Regions from separate parts of the Roseateles sp. P5_E4 genome, predicted to be linked through region 1. Evidence: predicted binding sites of a transcription regulator. Region 1 holds the regulator's gene; the other holds the start of a gene.
The links. The regulator NrdR, encoded in region 1, represses ribonucleotide reductase genes. The targets are predictions, from matches to a motif close to CACNANATNTNGTG.

Region 1 (3,406 bases):
GGCGCAAGGGCCTTTGGGCGCCAGGGCATACTTCGTTCACTGGTTTCCAGCAGCGGCAATTGTTTGCGGGGCCAGTGGTTGCGACCAGCGCACAGCTCATGCTGGAAGCAGGGGGGGCGAATTTCACTAACAGCTGCGAATTGGTCGCATTCGTTTCCGCCTTGGCGTAATTCAATATGCCTGCCACTTCCTCGGCGGCGGCAATCACGCGGCGCTTCTCGAGCAGATCTGCCATTGAAGGTGCAGCCACTGCCAAGATGACACCCAGCACGGCGACGCCGACCAGTACTTCGATCAGCGTCAAGCCGGCTATGCGAGCTTTCAGGGCATGAAAGTGATTTTTCATGACTATCGAGGCCAGCATTGGGCGGTGGTTTCGCTGTCCGTCCCACTGTTGGTAGGGTCGCCAGTCGCGGAATAAAACGGCGTTGCGCCTTTCAGCTCCACCACCAAGGACTTGCACGTCACGTCGGCGGCCTGCTTGCTTCCCGCAACCGGCGTGGCGGTGACGACATAGCCAATATCGAAGTCGCCATTGCTGCCGGCGGAGATCTTGATGTCATATAGCGGTGCGACCTTCGCGATTTCCGGCACCAGGGTGGTCGCTGAAGACGCGTAGCTGCTTCGATTGCCGCGATAACGTTCCTGCGCCTGCATGATGACGGTCAGCGCCGAAATGGCGTCAGCGCGACGACCACGCAGGAGGTGCGAGGTGTAGGCGGGGTAGGCGATTGCGGCGAGGATGCCGGCAATGACCAGCACGACCATCAGTTCGATGAGCGAAAAGCCACGGCGTCGCGAACAGGAACGGAAGCACATCGACCGATTTTCGGCACTACGTCACAACGATCAGTAACATTTCAGCCGCTTGTCCCCCGAGTTATGCCGCTCGTCGGCATCCACCACGAATGAAGGGCGACCGACCGGTGCACTCAGGCGCACTTGGGCATGCCGCTGACCTTGGCGGCGCCGACGTAGCAGCTGCGCACCCGGCCGGTGATGGCCACCACCTGGCGGATGGTCTGTCCGCCATTCAGTGCGAGGTCGATGCTGCCGGTCTGCGTCACCAGGCCTTGGCGATGCTGGAACTCGAGCGTCTCGGCGTTGCTGCTCAGGCGCACCGGCTGGCTCGTCGGCAGCCACTCGGCCTTGATCACCTGGCTGCTCTGGCTCTTGCACACGGGCTTGCCGCCAGTGCAATCGCAATCGTTCCGGGTGCCGATGTACATCACATAGCAGGCGTTGGCGCCCTTGCCGCTGACGCGGAAGTAGACCGAGTCGCTCAGCCGCGCCGCTTCGCTGCGCGCCAGGCGCAGGTCGCTGGCCAGGGTGTCCGCGCTGACGCGCAGTTGCTGCTGCTGGCGCATCGTGCCCATGGCCGGCACGGCCTGGCCGAGCAGGGCGGCGCAGATGCCGACGCTGGCGCAGAGCTCCACCAGCGTGAAACCACGGTTGCTGCGACGGGTGTTGGCGGTGCGGTTCATGGTGCTTCCCTGGGTTCGTTGTTGATGGAACGAACTCTAGGAAGCGGGGCTCACCGCGTCTTTCCCCCCAAAGGCGGAACGAAGAGGGGTGGCGGGTGCCCCGTCCCCCTCGTCTCCCCCTCATCTCCCCCCGCCGGGGGATAGGGTCAACCCGGTATCAGATCTCGCGGATCAGCTGGCGGAACTCGTCGACGTCCTCGAAGCTGCGGTACACCGACGCAAATCGCACGTAGGCGACCTTGTCGATGCGCTTGAGCTCGCGCATGACCAGCTCGCCCAGTCGCGTGGACGCGAGCTCGCGGGCGCCGCTGGCGAGCAGCTTCTCCTCGATGCGGTTGATGGCCGCATCGATCTGCTCGACGCTGACCGGCCGCTTGCGCAGGGCCAGCTGCATGGAGGCACGCAGCTTGGACGCGTCGAAATCGGCGCGCCGCCCATCTTTCTTGACGACCGATGGCATGGCGATGTCGGCCCGCTCATAGGTCGTGAAGCGCTTGTCGCAGGACAGGCAGCGGCGCCGGCGCCGGACGACGTCACCCTCATCCGACTCCCGGGTCTCGGCGACCTGGGTTTCGGTGTGAGAGCAGAACGGGCAGCGCATTGAGGCTCGACTTAGCCGCGGTAGACCGGGAAGGCGGCCGTCAGCGCCGCAACCTTCTCGCGCACGGCGGCCAGGTTGGCCTCGTCATGCGGCTTGTCCAGCACATCGGCGATCAGGTGGGCCGTCTGGCGCACCTGCTCCTCCTTGAAGCCGCGCGTCGTCATGGCCGGCGTGCCCAGGCGAATGCCGCTGGTGACCATGGGCTTTTGCGGGTCGTTGGGGATGCCGTTCTTGTTGCAGGTCATGTGGGCGGCACCCAGGATGGCCTCGGCTTCCTTGCCCGTCAGGTTCTTGGGACGCAGGTCCACCAGCATGACGTGGCTCTCCGTGCCGCCGGAGACGATGCGCAGGCCGCGCTCGATCAGCGTGTCGGCCAGCACCTTGGCGTTCTTGACGACCTGCTCCTGGTAGACCTTGAACTCGGGCGTCAGGGCTTCCTTGAAGGCCACGGCCTTGCCGGCGATGACGTGCATCAGCGGGCCGCCCTGGATGCCGGGGAAGATGGCCGAGTTGATCTTCTTGGCGATGGCCTCGTCGTTCGTCAGGATGATGCCGCCGCGCGGGCCGCGCAGGCTCTTGTGCGTGGTGGACGTGACGACGTCGGCGTGGGGCAGGGGGTTGGGATAGACGCCCGCGGCGATCAGGCCGGCGTAATGGGCCATGTCGACCATGAAGTAGGCGCCGATCTCCTTGGCGATCTTGCCGAAGCGCTCGAAGTCGATGCGCAGCGAGTAGGCCGAGGCGCCAGCGATGATGAGCTTGGGCTTCTTCTCGCGGGCCAGGGCTTCCATGGCGTCGTAGTCGATCGCTTCATTGGCGTCCAGGCCGTAGCTGACGACGTTGAACCACTTGCCGCTCATGTTCAGCGCCATGCCGTGGGTCAGGTGGCCGCCTTCGGCCAGGCTCATGCCCATGATGGTGTCGCCCGGCTGCAGCAGCGCGAAGAAGGCGCCCTGGTTGGCCTGCGAGCCCGAGTTGGGCTGCACATTGGCGTATTCGGCGCCGAACAATGCCTTGAGGCGGTCGATGGCCAGTTGCTCGACGACGTCGACGTACTCGCAGCCACCGTAGTAGCGCTTGCCGGGGTAGCCCTCGGCGTACTTGTTGGTCAGCTGGCTGCCCTGGGCCTGCATGACGGCCGGCGAGGTGTAGTTCTCGCTGGCGATCAGCTCGATGTGGTCTTCCTGGCGGCGGTTCTCGTTCTGGACGGCGGTCCAGAGTTCGGGGTCGACCAAGGCGAGGGTGGAGGTGTTGCGGTCAAACATGCTGGTGTTTCCGAAGGTCAGGCGGTGAATCCCCGGCGGTCACGGCAGGCGTGATG
Region 2 (3,406 bases), on a different contig from region 1:
GACAACGCGCACCGCCATGCCGAGCCCGGCGCGGGCGCGATCCAGGCGACGCTGGACCGCCACGGCGATGCGCTGGACCTCGTCGTGCGCAGCGCGGGCGCGCCGGTGCCGCATGAGATCGAGCGCCATCTGTTCGAGCCTTTCTTCTCGACACGCAGCCGCGGTTCGGGCCTGGGCCTCTACATTTGCCGTGAACTGTGCGAGCGTCATGGCGCCCGCATCGACTACCGCCGCGCCACTGACGCGGCGGCCAACGAGTTCTGCGTTCGACTGCGCACGCCCCCATCTGCATCCTCTGCATGACTACTGCCACGCTCCCGCGCCTGCTGGTCGTCGACGACGAGCCCGATCTGCGCACGCTCTACGAGCTGACGTTGCTGCGTGAAGGCTATGAGATCGACAGTGCGGGCACGGTGGCCGAGGCGCTGGCGCATCTGCAGGCCCAGACCTACAGCGCCGTCATCACCGACATGAAGCTGCCCGACGGCTCGGGCCTGGCATTGCTGCGCTGGCTGGAGCAGGCCGGCCGACCCGAGAAGGCCATCGTCATCACGGCGTTCGGCTCGGCCGAGAACGCGGTGGAGGCCTTGAAGGCCGGCGCCTACGACTACCTGACCAAGCCGGTGGACCTGCGCCAGTTCCGCCTTGTCGTCGGTTCGGCACTGGGCCGCGTGGCGCCCGATCCCAGCCCGGCGGCGCAAGAAAAAAGCGTGGCAATGCCGGCGTCGGCGCTGCGCCTGGTGGGTGAATCACCGGCCATCCGCGCGGTTCGCTCGCTGATCGACAAGGTGGCGCGCAGCATGGCGCCGGTGCTGGTGCAGGGTGAATCCGGGACCGGCAAGGAGCTGGTGGCGCGGGCCATCCACGACCACGGCGTGCGCGCCGAGCAGGGCTTCATCGCCGTCAACTGCGGCGCCATTCCCGAGAACCTGCTGGAGGCCGAGTTCTTCGGCTACCGCAAGGGCGCGTTCACCGGTGCCAACGAGGACCGCGAGGGCTTCTTCCAGGCGGCGGATGGCGGCACGCTCTTCCTCGATGAGATCGGCGACCTGCCCCTGGCCATGCAAAGCAAGCTGCTGCGCGTCATCCAGGAGCGTTCGGTGCGGCCGGTCGGCGCCACCGCCGAGACGCCGATCAATGTGCGCATCCTCAGCGCGACGCACAAGGATCTGTCCGCCGAGGTGGCGGCGGGGCGCTTCCGCCAGGACTTGTTCTACCGCCTCAACGTCATCCAGATCCGCGTGCCGCCGCTGCGCGAGCGCCTGGAGGACCTGGGCCTGATCAGCACCCGGGTGCTGACCCGCATCGCCCAGGACGCCGGCGTGTCACCAGCGCCGCGACTGACGGTGGGTGCGCTGCAGACGCTGTCGCGCTATGCCTTTCCCGGCAATGTGCGCGAGCTCGAGAACCTGCTGCACCGCGCGCTGGCGCTGGCGGGCGGTGAGTGGATCGACGCCGACGATCTTGGCCTGCCCGACACGCTGCTGGACGAGGACCGCAGCGAGTCGCAGTTCGCCGCGCTGGACACCCCCCTGGGGGCGGCACCAGTGGCCGAGGGCGTGTCCCTGCCCGAGGAATTGCCGTCGGACCTGGCGCGCTATCTCGACGAGGTCGAGCGCGCCATTCTGCTGCGAGCGCTGGAGCTGCACCGCTTCAACCGCACGGCCGCGGCAGCCAGCCTCGGGCTGTCGCTGCGCCAGATCCGCTACCGCATGGCGCGGCTTGCGATCTCGGCTGGTGACAGCTGAAAGAAAAACCTTCTCGGGATTTGCCCTGCTTGAATCTGCGGCGAGGCTATAGAGCGCTTGCTCGGACGCAGCGCTGGCGCGGCCTTGCGGCCCGCTTCGGCCCGCCAGCCCAGTGTTGATGCGGGTTGCCGGTTGCAAGCCCCGATCTGATCGGGCAAAGGCGCGCGCAGGGCATTTGTCCAGAGAAATCGCGGCCAGGGTTTGACACTAGCGGTAGTGCTTGAGGACGGCGGGGGCCATAGATATAGTGTTCCTTCGTGATATCCTGCTGAGCCAGTCGACCCCATGACCATCCCCTCGGATTCGCTGTTTGCAGTGGCTTGGCCACGGCAGCAAAGCGCCCGGGGACCAAGCCGAAACGCCGGCCTGGCAATGGAGCGGCAGGGACGAAATACCCCACTGAAGCACCGCACGATGCGCTGGCCCGACCTTCGGGTTGATGCCGCGCATTTGCCCGTCATTTCTCGATAAAGGATTCCCTCATGCTGCATGAAGCCGCCACGGGCCAGGCCACCTCCGCCGCCTCGCTCTCTCCGCTCTCCTCGGCATCCCCGGTTGCGTTTGGATCCGACGCGTCTGCCGCCAGCGCTCCCACGCTGACGAGCTACCAGGCCTACCAGATCATTCGTCGCAACGGCGCCGTGGTCTCGTTCGAACCGAGCAAGATCGCCGTCGCGCTGATGAAGGCCTTTCTGGCCGTGCACGGCACCAGCGGCGCCGCCTCGGCCAGCGTGCGCGAGACGGTGGAGCAGCTGACCCAGAACGTCGTGCGCGCCCTGCTGCGTTCGCGTCCGAGCGGCGGCACCTTCCATATTGAAGATGTGCAGGACCAGGTCGAGCTGGGCCTGATGCGCAGCAGCAACCACGAAGTCGCCCGCGCCTATGTGCTGTACCGCGAGCGTCGTACGCAGGAGCGTGCCGCTCAAGGCGAGGCCACGCGTGCGGCCGAACCGACGGTGATGGTGGTGGACCGCGGCGAGCGTCGTCCGCTGGACCTCGGCCAGCTGAAGTCGCTGATCGCCTCCGCTTGCGAGAACCTCGGCGCCGATGTGAAGCCCGATCCCGTGCTGGCCGAGACCCAGCGCAATCTGTACGACGGCGTCGCCATCGACGAGGTCTACAAGGCCGCCATCCTGGCCGCGCGCACGCTGATCGAGAAGGACCCGGGCTACAGCCGCGCCACCGCGCGCCTGCTGCTGCACACGATCCGCCGCGAGATCCTCGGCGGCGAGGTGCTGCAGGGCGAGATGACCCAGCGCTATGCCGAGTACTTCCCCGGCTATATCAAGAAGGGCGTGAAGGCCGAACTGCTGGACGAGAAGCTGGCCCAGTACGACCTGACCAAGCTGGGTGCGGCGCTCAAGCCCGAGCGCGATCTGCAGTTCGACTACCTCGGCCTGCAGACGCTGTACGACCGCTACTTCCTGCACATCGAAGAGCAGCGCATCGAGCTGCCCCAGGCCTTCTTCATGCGCGTGGCCATGGGCCTGGCGCTTGGCGAGATCGACCGCGAAGCCCGCGCCATCGAGTTCTACGAAGTGCTGTCGAGCTTCGACTTCATGTCCAGCACGCCGACGCTGTTCAACGCCGGCACGCGCCGCTCGCAGCTGTCGAGCTGCTACCTGACGACGGTCAGCGATGACCTCGACGGCATCTAC

Region 2: the regulator NrdR is predicted to act here: its motif matches at 1,985-1,998, upstream of ACXJLH_RS07055 (ribonucleoside-diphosphate reductase subunit alpha).

Annotation. Positions count from the first base shown of each region.
Region 1 is NZ_JBFUMS010000001.1:557,761-561,166, reverse strand. It holds gene ACXJLH_RS02370 (pilus assembly FimT family protein) at 1-346, opposite strand, end outside; gene ACXJLH_RS02365 (type IV pilin protein) at 349-819, opposite strand; gene ACXJLH_RS02360 (GspH/FimT family pseudopilin) at 933-1,484, opposite strand; gene nrdR (transcriptional regulator NrdR) at 1,642-2,085, opposite strand; gene glyA (serine hydroxymethyltransferase) at 2,097-3,350, opposite strand.
Region 2 is NZ_JBFUMS010000002.1:966,018-969,423, forward strand. It holds gene ACXJLH_RS07045 (sensor histidine kinase) at 1-303, shown strand, start outside; gene ACXJLH_RS07050 (sigma-54-dependent transcriptional regulator) at 300-1,748, shown strand; gene ACXJLH_RS07055 (ribonucleoside-diphosphate reductase subunit alpha) at 2,231-3,406, shown strand, end outside.